DNA from 3 places in the Pseudarthrobacter sp. MDT3-1 genome. Region 3 is predicted to be linked to each of the others. Evidence: riboswitches for the same ligand, from Rfam matches in the RefSeq annotation. Region 3 holds a riboswitch; each other region holds the start of a gene.
What was found. A riboswitch is a leader RNA that binds a small molecule or an ion and turns the genes downstream of it on or off. The one in region 3 is predicted to bind cyclic di-AMP.
Positions count from the first base shown of each region.

Region 1 (6,060 bases), on a different contig from region 3:
GCCCCACGCCATGTTGCTGACTTCGCGGCGGCCTTTGACTACCTTCAGGGCCAGGACTTCGTGGACTCCGGACGCATCGCCATGAACGGGTACTGTTTCGGCGGCGGCATTACCTGGCAGGCGGCAACCGAGCTGGCCGGGCTGAAGGCCACCGCGGCGTTCTATGGTCCGGCGCCGGACCTGAACAAGGTGCCGGCCATCAAGGCCGCGGTGTTCGGGGTTTATGCCGAACGCGACGCGCGGATCACCGGCGCGATGCCGAGCCTCCGCGATGCCCTGGGCGCCACCACGGTGACGCACCAGCTCACCGTTTACCCCGGCGTCGACCATGCCTTCCACAACGACACCGGCGAGCGCTCCAACGAAACCCAGGCCACGGCCGCCTGGAACGACACCCTCGCCTGGTTCGGACAGCACGTCTGAGGCGTGACGCCAGCACGGCTGATCTGAGTAGCGCTATCTGACGTTTTGAGCCTCCAGAACGACAGATAGCGCTACTCAGTTGGGAGGGCGGGGCACTCACCCGCGGCCGCGGGTAGTCTTGAAGGATGAGCACCGCAATCCCACTAACGCTCACCTTCGACGGGCGTTTCGCCCGCGAACTCGAGGAGCTGGCGGTTCCCTGGCAGGCGGAAGAAGCGCCAGACCCGCAGCTGCTGGTCCTGAACGAGCCGTTGGCCGCCGAACTGGGCCTGGACCCGTCCTCGCTGCGGACGCCCGATGGGACCCGGCTGCTCATCGGCAACCAGATTCCTGAAGGTGCCACACCGGTGGCCCAGGCCTATGCCGGCCACCAGTTCGGCGGCTACTCACCCCTGCTCGGCGACGGGCGGGCCCTCCTGCTGGGTGAGGTCACGGACATCCACGGGCAGCTTCGGGACATCCACCTCAAGGGCTCCGGCCGGACACCGTTCGCCCGCGCAGGTGACGGTCTCGCCGTCGTCGGTCCCATGCTGCGCGAGTACGTCGTCAGCGAAGCCATGCACGCCATGGGCATCCCCACCACGAGGTCCCTTGCCGTGGTGGCCACGGGCCGGCCCGTCCGCCGCGAAACCATGCTGCCCGGCGCCGTGCTCACCCGGGTGGCCAGCAGCCACCTGCGCGTCGGCAGCTTCCAGTTCGCCCGCGTCAACGGCGAGACGGACCTTCTGCGCCGCCTGGCCGATCACGCCATCAGCCGCCATTATCCGGACGCGGCGCTCGCCGACAAGCCCTACCTTGCGTTCTTCGATGAGGTCATAGCAGCGCAGGCGTCCCTGGTGGCGCACTGGATGCTGGTGGGCTTCGTCCATGGCGTGATGAACACCGACAACATGGCCATCTCCGGCGAGACCATCGACTACGGTCCCTGCGCGTTTATGGACGCCTTCAACCCCGGCGCGGTCTACAGCTCCATCGACGCGGACGGACGCTACGCCTACGCCAACCAGCCGGTCATCGCCGAATGGAACCTCACCCGGCTCGCTGAAGCACTCCTGCCCCTGCTCCATGAAGACCAGGACCAGGCCGTGGCGCTCGCCGTTGAATCCCTCGGCGCCTTCCGCACGCTGTACAGCGCTGCCTGGTCAGCCGGCATGAAGTCCAAGCTTGGACTGCACTCGGACACGAACGACGACGTCGCGTCGGCCCTGGTGGACGGTCTGCTGGCGCTGCTCCAGGAAGGACAGGTGGATTACACGTCCTTCTTCCGGAGCCTCGGCTCGGCGGCCCGCGGGACCCCGGAAACTGCGCGGTCCATGTTTGCGGACCCGGGCGCCTTCGACGCCTGGGCCGCACGGTGGCTGGCCCTGGCGCCGGACGCGGACCTGATGGACCGGGTCAACCCCGTCTACATCCCCAGGAACCACCTGGTTGAAGAGGCCCTGGATGCTGCTATCGCAGGCGACCTGGACCCATTCAACCGGTTGGTGGACGTCCTGGCCGATCCGTACACGCAGCGCCCCGGGCTGGAACGCTACGCCGGCCCCGCCCCTGAAAACTTCGGGAGCTACCGGACCTTCTGCGGGACCTGAGCGAACACCAGGGATGGACGACGGCGGCGCGCGGCCGGGTGCCGCCCGCCGCCGTCGAGCATGGTCGGATCACGCTACGCGGACGAAGGACGCTCCGGCGAGCCAGCTGAGGGAGTGGACTTCGGTTTTGTAACCGTCCACCCCGCCGCTGACTACCTGGCCGTTGCCGGCGTAGACGCCCACATGGCCGGCCGTGATGACCAGATCCCCTGCGGCCGGGGTGCCCACCACCGTGCCGTACTGGTAGAACTGGCCGGGAGCCAGGTCACCCACGCTCTTACCCACCGAGCGCAGCGCCTTCTCCACCATGGCGGTGCAGTCCTGCTGCACGCCGAGCTGTGAAGTGGCGGAAGCCAGGATGGCCGCGCCGAGCGAGCCGGCCGGAGCCTGGGCTGCCGGTGCGGACGTTGAGGCCAGCTGTATACCGGTGTTGGTGGCGGAGGACGGCGCCGCTGCGGCCTTCGCCGCCGGAGCCGGTGCGGCGCCCGGTGCCGTGTAGCCGGCGCCGGGGATCCGGATCTGGTCGCCGGGGTAGATGATGGTGGTCAGCGAGAGTCCATTGGCGGCAAGGACGTCGTTGAGCGGGACGCCGTTGGTGGCGGAAATCTGGCCCAGCGTGTCACCCGAAACTACGGTGTGAACGTTGGCCGCGGCGGGGGCCGGAGCAACAGCGGCCGGAGCCGCTGCCGCCGCACCGGTTTGGACCTGGGCGTTGGCAGTCCCGGCATCATCCGGGCCGTGGACGCCGGCCTGAGCCGGGACGCCGATGCCGAACAGCAGGCCGGATGCAGCAACAGCCACCAGGGCCGGACGGCCAAACGTCAGGGCGTGTGCTTTGGCCGTTGACGACAGGCCGACAGGGACGGTAGAGCTGGCAGAAACCACACGATGGCGTGCGGAAGCGGAATTCTTGGACACGGTTGATCGCCTCTCCCATGCCTGCGGGGTGAGCTGTCGGGTTCGGGTCGGAGATACCTGGCCGGTAGCGGCGCCGCACTGAACGGAGCGATACCGACTTAACCCCAAGGCTTCGCAAGAAGCCGTGGAAACGTGGTTCCCCCGTCCCTGCCAGCTGGAAAGCGACTGGATCCCGGTCAGCGGCAGGGCTCGGCATACTGGCGGGAATGGTCCGGCTTGAGCCGGGCCACCGTTTGACCATAACTTCTGCTCGGCGGCAATGTCACATTCCGGTAACGGAATGTAGGAGTGAAATTCACTCGTATGTCAGCGCGAATTCTCTACTCCCTGGTAACGATGTTGCAGGTCAACCCCCGTAATCCGTATATGCCCGGTAAGCTCACCAACTATGTCCCGGATTGTTCAAAAAATGCGGCTGCCCGCCCTCGCCGGCATGCTGGCGGTCGCCCTGGTAGGGTCGGCTGCGCTGCTGCCCTCACATGCCGCCGACGACGCCCCGCCCGGCGGCTATCCCTCGTGGCAGGACGTGCAGAACGCCAAGCAAAGCGAGGCCGGCAAAGCGGCAGAGGTCACCAGGATCAACGGGCTGCTGGGCGGGCTTCAGGCCGAAGCGGAGGCGCTGGGCAATGCGGCCGTGACATCCGCCGCGGAGTACGCCCAGGCCGAAGCGGCGCTTCAGGCCGCCACTTCCACTGTGCATGCCCTGACCGCCCAGACGGCACGCGCCGCGGCCGAACTGGGACAGTACAAGAAGGAAATCGGTGCCCTGGCGGCGCAGTCGTATAAGACCGGTGGCACAAACATGGGTTTCTTCGTTGCTCTCGACGCCGTGCAGAACAACAGCATCCAAGGCCTGAATATCGTCCAGATCGTCAGCGACAAGACTGCAGCCCTGGTGAACAAATCCGCAGCCGCCGAACGCATTTCCCGCGCCCTGGCCGATCAGGAGCAGGCAGCCAGGGCAGAGCGCGAGCGTCTGTCCAGCGAAGCCAGAACCAAGCTCGCCGCCGCCCAGTCCGCCCAGCAGGCCATGTCCAGGCAGATCGCGGAGCAGCAGGAGCACGGCCAGGAACTGACCGCGCAGTTGGCATCCCTCAAGGGCACCACCGCTGCGGTGGAGGGTGAGTTCCGGCAGGGCCAGGTGGCCTTGGCCGCGTACGAAACGGCGCAGGCCGCCAAACGGGCCGCGGCGCAGGAACAGGCACGCCAACAGGCGGAGGCGGCAGCCAGGGCGGCGGCCCTCGCCGCTGCGCAGAAACCGGCTCCGGCCCCACCTGTTGTACCGGGAGTGCCAGCCCCCGCTCCTGTCCCGAGCCCGACGCCGGCTCCGCCGCCCGTCGTCGTCGTGCCTTCCGTGCCGGGCGGCGCTGTGAACGACCCCGCCGGCGCAAAAACCTACGCGGCCGGGCAGTTGGGCGCCTACGGCTGGGGCCAGGACCAGTTTCCGTGCCTGGCGTCGCTGTGGACCAAGGAGTCGAACTGGCTGACCACCGCCACCAACCCGTACTCGGGCGCATACGGCATCGCCCAGTCGCTGCCGGCCAGCAAGTATGCCAGCGCCGGCAGCGACTGGCTCACGAGCTACCGGACCCAGGTCAGTTGGGGCCTGTCCTATATCGCTGACCGCTACGGGTCACCGTGCAGCGCGTGGAACCATTCCGTGGCCAACAACTGGTACTGACCTGCCGGGGGAGGGCAGCCGGGTCACGTTCCCGGGGGCTTGGCGAATTCCGCGGCGCTGAAGAATTCAATGCCGACGAAGGCTTCGTCGCCGTCCACCCAGGCGTCATGCCCGGGTGGAATGGTGTAAGAATCGCCGGCGCTGATGCTGATCCGGTTACCACCGGTGGTCTCGACGTTGAGGGCACCGGAAACGCAGTATCCGACGTGGTTGTTCTGGCAGGACTCGGTCTGGACCACCGGCTTGATGCAGTCCGACCAGCGCCAGCCGGGACTGAACGTCAACCGGCCGACCGTGTAGTCGCCCAGGTTGACGACATCCACTTCGGTTTTCTCCGGCCGGCGCTTCTCATCCGGTGTGTTGTGGGACTTGACTGCCAGTTCTGTGACGATGTTTGTAGGCATGACACGCAGACTTTCTCTGTTGGTTTTGTGTCCGGCAGCTTTCTGTCCCTGGCTGCCAGACCACATCTGAGGCGCTTACGCTTGCCAGCATCCTCCCGCCGGCGGCGCTTGTCGAGACCCAAACCACTAGGCTTTTCCCATGCCCGATTTTGAACGGTTCCGGGTCCTGCTGGAAGAAGAGCGCGCCCGGAAACTCGAGCTGCTCCCCGCGCTCCGTGCGGACATCTCCTCGGCGAACGCCGCACGCCAGGATTCCAACGTGGATGACGAACACGACCCCGAGGGTTCCACCATTGCGTTCGAGCTGTCGCAGGCCTCGGCGCTCCTGAAGCAGAGCAGTGCGGGACTTGACCAGGTGGATGCGGCCCTGGCGCGGATTGCGGCGGGCACGTACGGAACGTGCGCCGTGTGCGGGGACCCCATCGCGGAGGGACGGCTCGAAGCCCGCCCGTCGACGCCGTTCTGCATCCTCCACGCGGCCACCGGGAGGGTGCTGTGAACGGGCGTGTGCAGGAGGCTGCCGGCTTCATCGATGCCACCCTGCAGAATGAGGGCGCCTGGTACCGGGCGGAAGGCGTGGAGTCCCGGGTGGGCGGGGCACTTGGGTCCTACGGATCGTCGGTGGGAGCCGTACGCGGCACCGTCCGCGACGCCGGCACGAAATTCAAGGATCTTGGCCACGACGAGGTGACCGCTTTGGCATCCCTCCTCTGGGGCCGGCCCGGTCCCGGCAGGCGGCCGGTCTATGAAAGGCGGCTCGCGGCCGTGGTGCTGCTGCAGTCCCGGGTTGCCCTCCTCCGCCACTCTGACCTGACCCGGCTGGAGGGCTTCATCAGAACCGCGCAGACCGGTGAGCTGGTGGACCCACTGATTGCCGACGTTGTGGTTCCGTTGCTGCAGGGACTGGGCGAAAGCGGCCGCCAGCGCGCCGACGTCGTCATCACCCGCTGGCACCAGGACCCCGACGATTCGCTTCGCCACGCTGCCCGGCTCATCGCGTCTCAGGGACCCGACCTGCAGCGCATTTCCGGGAACCGCGACGCGG
Region 1 covers NZ_JBTNDX010000006.1:65,025-71,084, reverse strand. The annotation lists gene ACX80X_RS06395 (dienelactone hydrolase family protein) at 1-423, shown strand, start outside; gene ACX80X_RS06390 (protein adenylyltransferase SelO) at 549-2,012, shown strand; gene ACX80X_RS06385 (LysM peptidoglycan-binding domain-containing protein) at 2,082-2,930, opposite strand; cyclic di-AMP (ydaO/yuaA leader) riboswitch at 2,934-3,104, opposite strand; gene ACX80X_RS06380 (aggregation-promoting factor C-terminal-like domain-containing protein) at 3,319-4,611, shown strand; gene ACX80X_RS06375 (cupin domain-containing protein) at 4,635-5,015, opposite strand; gene ACX80X_RS06370 (TraR/DksA family transcriptional regulator) at 5,155-5,514, shown strand; gene ACX80X_RS06365 (DNA alkylation repair protein) at 5,511-6,060, shown strand, end outside.
Region 1: another riboswitch for cyclic di-AMP. It lies ahead of ACX80X_RS06385 (LysM peptidoglycan-binding domain-containing protein); the one in region 3 lies ahead of ACX80X_RS18775 (aggregation-promoting factor C-terminal-like domain-containing protein).

Region 2 (6,060 bases), on a different contig from region 3:
GCGCAGCTCGCCCACCACATAGTCGATGCTTGCCAGCAGCGCGGAGACGTCAGCCGGCTCGATGGCAACAAACGTGGCGATCCGGAGCTGGTTGCGGCCCAGCTTGCGGTACGGCTCGGTGTCCACGACCCCGTTGGCGCGGAGCACCTTGGCGATCGCGGCGGCGTCGATCGAGTCGTCGAAGTCGATGGTGGCGATGACGTTGGAACGGTCCTCCGCCTTGGCCACGAACGGCGTGGCGTACTCGGAGGCCTCGGCCCAGGAGTAGATCCGGCCGGCGGAGTCAGCGGTGCGGGCGGACGCGAAGTCCAGGCCGCCGTTGGCGTTCAGCCACTGCACCTGCGCGTCGAGGGTCACCAGGGTGGAGAGCGACGGCGTGTTGTACGTCTGGTTCAGCTTGGAGTTGTCAATGGCGGTCTGGAGGTCCAGGAAATCGGGGATCCAGCGACCACTGGCCTTGACCCGGGCGGCGCGTTCCAGCGCGGCGGGGGAGAAGAGCCCCAGCCACAGGCCGCCGTCGGACGCGAAGTTTTTCTGCGGGGCGAAGTAGTAGACATCGGCCTCGGAGACGTCCACGTCCAGGCCCCCGGCTGCGGAGGTGGCGTCCACCAGGACCAGGGAACCGGCGTCGGCGCCCGCGACGCGCTTGACCGGAGCCGCGACACCCGTGGAGGTTTCGTTCTGCGGCCAGGCATAGACATCCACGCCAGCCTCGGCGGCCGATACCGGGCGCGTGCCGGGCTCGGACTTGATGATGGAGGAGGCGTCCAGGAACGGGGCCTTGTTGGTGGCTGAGGCGAATTTGGAGCCGAACTCGCCGAAGGACAGGTGCTGGGCCTTCTTTTCCACCAGGCCGAAGCTGGCGACGTCCCAGAAAGCGGTGGAGCCGCCGACGCCGAGGACCACTTCGTAGCCTTCGGGGGCGCGGAAGAACTGGCTGAGGCCTTCACGGACGGAGCCCACGAGGTTCTTGACCGGAGCCTGGCGGTGGGAGGTGCCCAGGATGGTCTTGGACGCCGCTGAGAGCGCTTCGAGCTGCTCCGGCCTGACCTTGGAGGGTCCTGCGCCGAACCGTCCATCCTTTGGCAGGAGGTCGGCGGGAATAGTGATGCTGGTTTCGCTCACGGGGGCTCCAATTTCGGCATGGACGTGGCTCACGTCCGGGCGGTGGGGTGGCCGGTAGTCGGCGGTGACTGCATAAGGACCTCCTTTATTCTGCCTGAACCCTCGATTGGGCGGGGAACCGGGGCCGTCATAGTCCGGCCAATGAGACCGTTTGTCCCCGCCCGGGCATTATCCAGACAAATTCAAAATAGGCTAAGCTTTTTAGCGGACCTCGCCGCTGAGCGGGACGCGATACGGTGGGACAACGCAAGGTACTGCGCTCGAGGAGCTGAGCTGGATGACGGATCTGATCGATACTACGGAGATGTATCTTCGGACCATTTTGGAGCTTGAAGAAGAGAACATCGTTGCTCTTCGCGCACGCATCGCCGAACGGCTGCGGCATTCCGGACCCACGGTGTCCCAAACCATCGGCCGAATGGAACGGGACGGACTGGTCGTGGTCTCCGGAGACCGTCACCTGGAGCTCACGGAAGCCGGGCGGAAACGCGCTACGGAAGTGATGCGCAAGCACAGGCTCGCGGAACGGCTCCTGGCGGATGTGATTGGCCTGGACTGGGCCTATGTCCACGATGAAGCGTGCCGCTGGGAACACGTGATGAGTGAACGCGTTGAGCAGCGCATCTACGAGTTACTTAACCACCCCACCGAGTCTCCATACGGCAACCCCATCCCCGGACTGGCTGCCCTGGGCGGACCCGCGCCTGCGCTGCCCGACGCCGGTGTGATTAATCTCCTTGATGCGATGCAGGGCTACGGGCCGGCGTCGAACGTGACGGTCAGCCGGCTGGCTGAACCCATCCAGGTGGAACCTGAGCTGCTGGTCCAGCTGGACGAAGGCGGGATCAGGCCCGGTGCCTCGGTGTCCTTGGAGCGCGTGGGGGAGTACATTTCCGTGCGGGTTCCGGGAATCGAAGGGGCGCTCGAGCTGCCCCCGGAAGTGGCATCCCACGTCTTCGTTTCCGTCCGCTGACGGGACGGCGGTCCGCCGTGTGGGGCCGCGCCATAGCGCAGTGACCCAGGTTCCGCAAAGATAACGGAATTGTTACTGTCCAAGTTAATCACCTATAGTTGTAACTCAGCGTCGATACAAAAGCGTTACCTGATCCGGAGCCGAGCTCTGCCAGCGGATCAGGTGCATCAGTCACCAACTGGCAGAGGCGGGGGAACCACAACCGGCAGTCGTAAGACTGCCTTGGGGTGAAGTCCGTCAGCAGCAAGCCTCTTCCAGCGAAGGATCCTCACGGGATATCTCTGCGCCAAGTGCTTGTCACGGCGGACCGGGTCTTTGAACTCTCTGACCCGAATCCGACAGCTAACTTCGCAGGCTATCCAGAGAGGAACATTCTTGACCACGCAATACTCCAGGGGCCGCCGTCGCGCGGTGGGTCCCGCCTCGGCGCCCAGAGTGGCCGAGGATTTCACCGCGGAGAGGCCCCGCGACCCACAGCGGGACGCCCGCCGCCGCCGGGGACCCTTCCGGCAGATGACGGATTTCGCCGCCGCCAGTGGCCTCGGCCAGAAGGCCGGCATCGCCTTGGCAGCAACAGGCCTAGCACTTACCGTGACGGTTCCTGTGACCGGCCCCGTGATGGCCACTCCGGCACCCGGCCAGGCCGCATCGGCCGTTTCCGCTGCTCCGCAGCCCGAAGTTACCGCCGAAGCCGCCGCCCAAATTGATTTCAGCCGCTCGTCCGTGGTTACCCAGGGTGATCCCGACGGCAAACTGAAGCAGCTGCTGAGCGCACAGTCCGCGGGATCCATTACCCGTGCGGCCTCTGCCGGAAGCCTCGGCTCGCCGCTAGCCCAGCTGGTTACAGTCTCTCCGTTCGGATTCCGGGTCAGCCCCATTACCGGCGGCTCCGGCGATTTCCACCGTGGCCAGGACTTCGTGGCACAGTGCGGAACCTCTGTCCTGGCTGCCGCCAGCGGCACCGTGACCTTCGCCGGCTGGCACCAGTACGGCGGCGGGAACCGCGTTGTGGTGGATCACGGCAATGGCCTTGAAACCACCTACAACCACCTCTCCTCCGCCAGCGTCAAGGTAGGCCAGACGGTCAGCCGCGGCGATTTGGTTGCCCTGAGCGGCACCACGGGCGCGTCCACGGGCTGCCACCTCCACTTCGAGGTCCAGGTCAATGGCGAAGTCGTTGACCCCACGGGCTGGCTCTGACCAAATGATGGCCAACTCTCGAATCGCAGTGACGTGCCGTGACCTGAATGTGACATTGGCTCGGAACTCCTGTAACGTCTAAAGCGCGTCAACTTTTCCGAAGTTGACGTTCTTGAGTGGATTGCCTAGCTCTGCCACCGCTCAAGGTCCGTTCGCATGACATCGTCTGGCAGGGGCGGGGGAACCAATTTTGGTCTTCGATTCTGAAGGCCTTGGGGTTAAGTCGCAAAGCTTCCACTGTGAAGCAGCGCGGCCGGGTGACTCCCATCCGAATCCGACAGCTCACCTCGCAGGCATTGGGAGAGGCTACCTTCGTGTCTTCACGCCATACTTCTGCGCGTCACCGCGCACAACCGGTTCGCACTAACCCCTTGGGCTCCGTGTCCAAGGCCGTCAGTGCCAATGCCGGGACCGTAGGTCGCCAGGCTGCTGTTATCGCAGCTGCATCAGGTCTGATCCTGAGCATGGGGCTTCCGGCCAACGCCGCGGACACCACCGCCGGCGTTTCCGCCTCCACCGAGTCCGGTTCTGCGCAGACGGCACTTGCCGTAACTGCCGCGCCCACGGCTACCGTTTCCTTCGAACGCCCCGTCATCAAGACGACGCCGGCGCCGAAGGTTGAGACGGTCCGTGCGCAGTCCACGGCCTCCGAAGCCGGGGCTCAGGGTGCTGCCGCAACCGAGGCCGCGGCCTCCAAGCTCGCTGACACTGTCTCCTCCGCTGCCGCTTCGGGTCTGGCAGCACTTGCCTACACCGGTATCGGCAACCCCTACCTCTGGGGCGGCACCACTCCCAATGGCTGGGACTGCTCAGGCTTCACGCAATGGGTCTACGCCCAGGCTGGCATCAGCATTCCCCGCACCAATGCCTGGACGGCCATGCGGCCCACCGCCACACCGGCCACCGGTGACCTGGTCATGCAGAATGGCGGCGCCCACGTTGGCATTTACGTCGGCAACGGCATGATGATCAGCGCACTGAACCCGTCACAGGGCACGCTGCTCCACTCCGTGGCATCAACAGGCTCCTCCGCGTTCTTCACAATGGCCCCGTAGTTCCTGCAGTCCAGTAGTTGCTGCAGCCCAGTAGTTGCTGCAGCTTGGCTGCCGGAACCGTTTCTTCGCGAGAAACTCTTCGCTAAATCCCCGTTCGGGGCGTGCCGGCGTACCCCCAAGATGCCGGCGCGTCCAAAGCCCTTAGGCTGCCTACGCGGTCCTGAGGAAAACGAAAGAGAGAAAATTAATGACTACACGTGCAACTGTTGCACGGCACCGCGCCGAGGTCGCCAAGACCAACTCGCTGGCTGTCATTGCCAAGGCTGTCGGCGACAACGCCGGCGGCATGGGCCGTCAGGCTGCGGTTATCGCTGCTGCTTCCGGCCTTGTCCTGACCAGTGGTATCGCTGCGAACGCGGCTGACACCGGCGTCCAGCGTGAAGCTGCGTCCGCTTCGAACCTTGAGGCTGAGGTTTCCGCCCCGGCCATCATTTCGGCTGCTTCCACCATTGCCATCTCCTACGAGAAGCCCGCAGTGACCACCACGCCGGCTCCCATTGAGGCTCCCGCCCCTGTTGTTGAAGCTCCGGCTCCGGCTCCGGCCAAGGCCGCGGCCACCCTCACGGTAGCGTCGGCAACTCCGGCCGCTCCGAAGGCGCCGGTCTCCGCCAGCGGCAAGGGCCAGGCCATCCTGTCCGCAGCCTATGCACAGCTCGGCGTCAGCCAGGACTGCACCATGCTGGTCACCAACTCGCTGGCTGCCGTGGGGATCAACTTCCGCGACTGGCCTGCAGGCTACCTGTCCCTCGGTCAGACCGTCAGCGCCGCCGAGGCCCAGCCCGGCGATCTGTTGTACTACGCCGACGGCGGCGCGGGCGTTGCCCACATTGCCGTCTACGCTGGCAACGGCCAGGCCGTGCACGGGGGCTACAACGGCAACCAGACCGTTGTGTTCAGCGCCAATGTCGGCTCCGGCCCCGTTTACATCCGCGTGTCCTAGCACCAGAGTCAGCATTCGAAGGACCCTCGCTTCACGGCGGGGGTCCTTCGCTGTCTGCGGGCTGCTGCCCTGATCCGGAGAGATGCACGAATCCGACACGTGACGGCGGCCGCTTCTGCGATTAGCTGATCCCGGGATTCTTTGTTTACTCTTGTGGTGTCGATCCATAGCCCGGATATGCCGGGGGCAGCCGGCCCTCGTGCCCCTGACGGGTGCGGCCACAAAGAGGTACGTGCATGCGCACTCTCGTTCTGAATGCTGGATATGAACCGCTGGCGGTAGTCACCTTCCGCCGGGCGCTGGTGCTTGTGCTCACGGGCAAGGCCAGTGTCATTGCCGAGGGCGATGATCCTGTGGTGGGACCGCAGGAGATCCTGGGCCGCCCGTCCGTGATTCTCCTGAACCGCTACATCCGCCCCAGATACAACCAGAGCACCGCAGTCAGCCGCCGCGGAGTCCTGCGGCGGGACGGCCACCGCTGCGCGTATTGCGGCAAGGGTGCCCACACCATCGACCATGTGCAGCCCAAATCACGTGGCGGCGCCGACTCCTGGGAGAACCTGGTGGCCGCGTGCCTCCGCTGCAACAACACCAAGGGTGACCACACGCCGGCTGAAATGGGCTGGAAGCTCAGGTTTGATCCGGAACCGCCGCATGGCACCATCTGGCAGATCAAGGAACTTGAGAAGCCCACGCCGGCTTGGGATCCGTTCCTGCTGCCTGAACGGGCCGCCTGAATCCAGTCGCTCCGCAAGTCCAGCCCGCGC
Region 2 covers NZ_JBTNDX010000012.1:105,221-111,280, forward strand. The annotation lists gene serC (phosphoserine transaminase) at 1-1,125, opposite strand, end outside; gene ACX80X_RS11560 (metal-dependent transcriptional regulator) at 1,403-2,098, shown strand; cyclic di-AMP (ydaO/yuaA leader) riboswitch at 2,252-2,470, shown strand; gene ACX80X_RS11565 (M23 family metallopeptidase) at 2,474-3,298, shown strand; cyclic di-AMP (ydaO/yuaA leader) riboswitch at 3,446-3,608, shown strand; gene ACX80X_RS11570 (C40 family peptidase) at 3,679-4,353, shown strand; gene ACX80X_RS11575 (C40 family peptidase) at 4,541-5,293, shown strand; gene ACX80X_RS11580 (HNH endonuclease) at 5,530-6,030, shown strand.
Region 2: another riboswitch for cyclic di-AMP. It lies ahead of ACX80X_RS11565 (M23 family metallopeptidase); the one in region 3 lies ahead of ACX80X_RS18775 (aggregation-promoting factor C-terminal-like domain-containing protein).

Region 3 (6,060 bases):
CACCCGCCCATGATCCATACCGTGCGGGGCGCCGGCTACGTCATCAAGCCGGCTGAGTAGCAGCTCGATGTCCTCGCCGCGAGCAACCCCAGCGCCAGCCCGGAGCTGGCTGAAACCGGACACCTGGCATCTGCGCACGCGCCTGATCCTGTTGGCCATGGCCCTGCTGGTGGCCATCTGCGGCGCCGTGGGGCTGTTCAGTTACGCCTCCATGGATTCCTTTCTCACCGGGCAGCTGGATGAACAGCTGAGCCAGGCCGCCAAACGGTCGAACGATCCGGGCCGCCCGCCCCTGGGCGGATTCAACGGCAGGCCGGACCCGCTTGACTCCCGCGGGCAGAGTGTCGGAACGCTGAATGCGCGGATCCTGGACGGCCAGATCCCCAGTGGCGGTTTCCTGGACTCGGACACCACGCGTCTGGCCCTCGACGCCGAAGACAAGCAGACCCTGCTGGCGCTGACGCGGAACGGCCTTCCCGTGAACCGCTCGCTGTCCAACGGGGATTACCGGATTGTGGCCGTGGAAACCGGCTACGGCGATGTCCTTGTCACGGGCCTTCCGCTCGCTGCCAAGGAGAGTACTTTGGCATCGCTGGTCTGGACTTTTGTGTTCGTTTCCCTGGGCGGCCTGGCGCTGATCGGACTGGCAGGAACTGTGCTGATCCGGCGCACCATGAAGCCGCTGGAGCAGCTTTCCGAGGTTGCAACCCGTGTGGCCAGGCTGCCGCTGGACGCGGGCGAGGTGGCACTCGCGGTGCGCGTCCCGCCGTCGAACTCCAATCCCGGAACCGAAGTGGGCAGCGTAGGGCACGCCCTCAATCTCATGCTGGACAACGTCGCCAGCGCACTCGAGGCGCGGCAGCGGAGCGAGACCAAGGTGCGGCAGTTCGTAGCCGATGCTTCCCATGAGCTGCGCACGCCGCTGACTGCCATCCGCGGGTACACGGAGCTGATGCGGATGACCGAGAGCTTCACGCCGGACGGCCGGAAATCCCTGGCCCGGGTCCAAAGCCAGTCCGAACGCATGACCACCCTGGTGGAGGATCTGCTCCTGCTCGCCCGGCTCGATGAGGGCCAGCCCCTGAAGCTCAGCGAAGTTGACCTCACACAACTCGTGATCGAAACCGTCAGTGACGAGAAGGTCATCGCCCCGGACCACCACTGGCGCCTTGAACTGCCTGACCAGCCGCTCGCCGTCACGGGTGATGCGTCCCAACTGCGTCAGGTGCTTGTCAACCTGCTATCCAATGCGCGCAAGCACACGCCGCCGGGGACCACCGTGGTCACCGCTGTCACGAAGTCTGCCAATGGCGACGCAGCGGTGACGGTAACGGACGACGGCGGGGGCATCCCTGCGGAACTCGTTGACCACGTTTTCTCCCGGTTTGCCCGCGCAGACGCGGCGCGCAAGGGTACAGCGCCGGCCTCGGGCGCCGGGGCCTCCGAAGGCACTAGTGGCTTGGGCCTGTCCATTGTCCAGTCGATCATGGAGGCCCACGGCGGTAGCGTGGAGGTGACATCGCGGGCCGGACGGACCGAGGTCGCGTTACTCTTCCCTACCGGCGCGCTCGCGCGACCCACTGACGCCCGGGCCCAGCAAGGCGACACACCGTCGTCGTGATTCCTGTTACCAAAATGTGACTTAAGCGTCCAGCTCCTGTAGCGTCGATGACGTGTGGTTCCCGTTGGGCCGCATATCCGGATGACGCCAAGCTCTGCCGCTTCCCGGATTCCGTTTTCAGAGGCAGAGGCGGGGGACCCACCGTCCCGGGCACCAAGTGCCCTTTGGGGTTAAGCCAACACGTGATTGTGCCGTGTGGCCGGATGCCCTCATCCGAACCCGACAGCTAACTCCGCAGGTGTGAGAGGCGATCCATCATGTCTGAATTCAAGGTACAAACGCGCCCGCAGGGCGACACAAAGTCCGACAGCCACCGCAAGCAGTCCCGCTTCGGTGCAGCTATGTCCCCACTGTCCAAGGCGGCCCGGATTCCCTCCGTGGGCCAGCGCGTCGCGGTGTTCGCGACGGCATGCGCCCTGCTGGTCGGCGTCAGCGCCGCAGCACACGCTTCCGAGTCTGCGTCGCTTGCGGCCAGCGCGGACCAGGCCGCCGAAGAAGCCAGCGCCCAGTCGAAGCTGAGCTTCGAGGCAGCCGAGATCCAGCCCCCGGCCTCCCCGGAAGCTGCGCCGGCCGAGATCAACGTCGCGCCCCAGGCCGCCGAACCGGCACCTGCCCCGGCCCCGGAGCCCGCTCCGGCCCCGGCTCCGGAACCTGCACCCACGCCCGTTGTGGCCGTCAACGACCCCGCAGGAGCGCAGGCCTACGCTGCTGGCCAGCTGGCGACGTACGGCTGGTCCGCTGACCAGATGCAGTGCCTGCAGACGCTGTGGACCAAGGAATCCGAATGGACCACCACGGCCACCAACGCCAGCAGCGGCGCGTACGGCATCGTCCAGTCATTGCCCGCTGAGAAGATGGCGAGCGCCGGCGCGGACTACGTCACCAACTACCGCACGCAGATCAACTGGGGCCTGAACTACATCCAGGAGCGCTACCAGTCACCGTGCGGCGCGCTGAACTTCCACCTGTCGCACAACTGGTACTAGGCCGACTGAGCCTCGCCGGCAGCCGCGGCGCTGAGCTGCGCCGGCGGATTACGAAGGTGATCCGCCGGCGTCAAAGCCGGAAAGAAATGAGTTGCCGTCCCGCGGCGTCCGTTTCCACGGAGGCGGTTACGGCGCGGTAATCCGCGATATGCAGCACGCCTGCCGGCAATTCGCCCGCATTCGGACCCACGGCCACCGTCCGGATACCCGCAGCAACGCCTGCCGCGATTCCGGCGGGCGCATCCTCGAACACCACGGCGTCCTCCGGTTCCACGCCCAGCAGCCCGGCGGCCATCAGATAGCCCTCCGGGTGCGGCTTGCCCCGTGTGACCAGGTCCGCCGTCACGGCCGTGGCCGGCATGTCCAGCCCGGCAGCGTCCATGCGGATGTCCGCCAGGGTCCTGTCCGCTGAAGTCACCAGCGCCACTGCCTGAGCCGGGAGGCTGCGAAGCAGGTCGGCAGCCCCCGGCAACGCGACGATACCGGCCGTCCGCACCCGTTCCATCGCACCCAGTTCCTCGGTGAGGGCCGCGACGTCCGCTCCCCCCGGCGCGAACCGGCGTACGGTATCGGCAGCCTGGACGCCGTGCGAAGTGCGCAGGATTTCGGCGACGTCCAGGCCGTACCGGGCCGCGAATTCTCCCCAGACCTCCTCCACTACTGCCGTGGAGTCCACCAGCGTGCCGTCCATATCGAAAAGGACGGCCCGGCAGGTCAGTGTTCGTGTGGCGGCAGGTGTGGGGATGTTCATGCTGCCTATTTTGCCCCAGGCGTCACCGGCTTAGGCGTCACGGCCCGGGATGTACTGCACCGCCCACTTGTTTCCGTCGGGATCCGCGAAGTAGACGAAGTGCCCCCAGCCCTGGATGTCTATGTCGCTGACCTCCACACCGTTGCCCTTGAGGTGGTCGTGGGCAGCCTGGATGTCGCTGACCACCATCTGCAGGCTTGGGGCCGTACCCGGAGGGGCGACATTGAGGCCCTCGCCAATACAAATGGAGCAGGCGGATCCCGGCGGGGTCAGCTGGACGAAGCGGATGCCATCCATGGGTCACTCGTCGAAATCCGGGTTGAATCCAACTTTGCTGACGTAGAAATCCTTGGCGCGGTCCACGTCGGATACGGGCACAAAAACGAGTTCAAGCTTCCAGTCCATGCGCCACAGGCTAACGGCGGCGGCAGGAAAGCGGAAGACCTGAAATCCGAAGCAGCCCCGAATTAGCCGGCGATGCCGTACAGGCGGTCGCCGGCGTCGCCGAGCCCGGGAACGATGTAGGACTTCTCGTCGAGCCGTTCGTCAATGGAGGCCAGCACGATGGTCACGTTGGCCTCGGCAAGTTCCTCTTCGAGCTTGGCCAGGCCTTCCGGCGCGGCCAGGAGGCAAATGCACGTGACGTCGGAGGCGCCGCGCTTGAACAGGAACTTGATGGCTTCGCGCAGGGTTCCGCCTGTGGCAAGCATCGGATCCAGCACAAAGATCTGCCGGTCCGTCAGGTCTTCCGGGAGCCGCTCCGCGTAGGTGATGATGTCCAGGGTTTCTTCGTCGCGGGCCATGCCCAGGAAACCCACTTCAGCAGTGGGGACCAGCTTGGTCATGCCCTCAAGCATGCCGAGCCCGGCGCGCAGGATGGGGACCACCAGAGGCGTGGGCTTGGTGAAAGCGGTGCCCACAGTGGTGCTGACCGGCGTCTCGATGGTGACCGGCTGGGTGCGGACCTCACGGGTGGCTTCGTAGGCCAGGAGGGTCACCAGCTCTTCCGTCAACTGCCGGAAGACCGGTGACGGAGTGTTCTTGTCCCGCAGGACGGTGAGCTTATGGGCGACCAGCGGGTGGTCCACAACGAGAGTGCGCATGCGTCAAAACTATCACCCGCGCGGAGGGCCTCCGGCCGGGAATCAGCTCGACGGATCCTCCCGCAGGGCGGGGTGTTCGAACGTGGGTGCCGGGCCCGCGTGCTCGCGTTTCCGCAGCACATGGAACAGCCGGTGCGCCAGGATCACGATGCCCACCCAGGCAAGGCCCAGGAACCAGCCGGCCATCACATCGGTCAGCCAGTGGTGGCCCAGGAACACCCGGCTCAGGCCCATCGCGATGATGAAGATCACCCCGGCGGTGATGGCTGTGATGCGCGCCCACAGCATTTCGAACTGGAGGCACATGACGTACACCAGGACACCGATCACCACCGTCGTATTCAGGGTGTGGCCGCTCGGGAAGGACGGCGAAGTCTCGTACGGAGGGACAGCTTCGGCGTGGTCCGGGCGGGTGCGGCCCACCAGCCGCTTGCCCACCGTGGTGGCCAGCGTGGAGACGGCCGCGGCGCCGCCCACCAGGACGATGGGCCGCCAGGTCCGGCTTAGGAACGTGAGCCAGGCTGTCAGGATGCTGGCCAGGATGGGCATGCCGATGCCCCCGCCGATGTTGGTGAAAGCCGTCACCCCGGCATCCAGTGCGGGGTTCCGAAGGCCCTGGGACAGCTCCAGCGCGGGCAGGTCCAGGGCGGCCAGTCCCTCTTCATCCACCACGTTGTTGTAGACCTCGGCACCCAGGAGCGCCATGGTGACCACCAAGGCGCCGCCCACCATCATGGTGAGCCACAGCGCGGCATATGGTTTGAACCATTGGCCCAGACGGTCCCTGAATGTGTCCACTATGCCTCCCGGCGTCCATGCTTTGCAGGCTGGATATCCTTCGAAACTATCATTGAGCCATGGTCGCCGCAGAAAAGATCCACCTCGAATGGATGGGTCTTGCCCTGAACGAAGCCCAGCGCGCGCTGGACACCGAGGATGTGCCCATCGGCGCCGTCGTGATAGGGCCCGACGGCGCCGTCCTGGGGTCTGGACGAAACCAGCGGGAAGACCTGGGAGACCCCACCGCCCACGCCGAGGTGATGGCCATCCGCCAGGCGGCGGACAGGTTGCGTGCCTTGTCCAAGCTCGACGGCGGCGCCGGGGACGGCTGGCGGCTGGCGGACTGCACGCTGGTGGTCACTCTGGAGCCGTGCGCCATGTGCGCCGGCGCGGTGGTCCTGGCCAGGATTCCCCGAGTGGTCTTCGGTGCCTGGGATGAGAAAGCCGGAGCGGCGGGCTCGGTATTCGATATCCTCCGCGACCGCCGGCTCAACCACTGGGTTGAGGTGTACGGCGGGGTCAGGGAAGAGGAGTGCGGTGCGGTTCTCAGGGACTTCTTCGCAGCGCACCGCAGCCGGCTGTAACGGGTCGTAGGGGGCTGCAATTTGTCTCGGGCCTGCTGTAGCGCTCTCACCTGCCTGCACGACTCTCAGCCTGCGGCATCCAGGGCGTCGATCCTGTCCTGGCGCGAGGCCGGCGAGTCCAGGCTGAACGAGCGGAAGTCCCCCAGTTCGTCCCGGATCCAGGCCTCTACCTCGGCGATGCGCCGGGATACTGCGGGTGTGGCCCCGTCAAAGAGCCAATAGACAATCCGTGATT
Region 3 covers NZ_JBTNDX010000033.1:1,329-7,388, reverse strand. The annotation lists partial or broken gene ACX80X_RS18785 (response regulator transcription factor) at 1-60, shown strand, start outside; gene ACX80X_RS18780 (sensor histidine kinase) at 68-1,621, shown strand; cyclic di-AMP (ydaO/yuaA leader) riboswitch at 1,721-1,873, shown strand; gene ACX80X_RS18775 (aggregation-promoting factor C-terminal-like domain-containing protein) at 1,879-2,607, shown strand; gene ACX80X_RS18770 (HAD-IA family hydrolase) at 2,678-3,358, opposite strand; partial or broken gene ACX80X_RS18765 (VOC family protein) at 3,389-3,763, opposite strand; gene upp (uracil phosphoribosyltransferase) at 3,826-4,461, opposite strand; gene ACX80X_RS18755 (phosphatase PAP2 family protein) at 4,504-5,196, opposite strand; gene tadA (tRNA adenosine(34) deaminase TadA) at 5,319-5,825, shown strand; gene ACX80X_RS18745 (DNA glycosylase AlkZ-like family protein) at 5,891-6,060, opposite strand, start outside.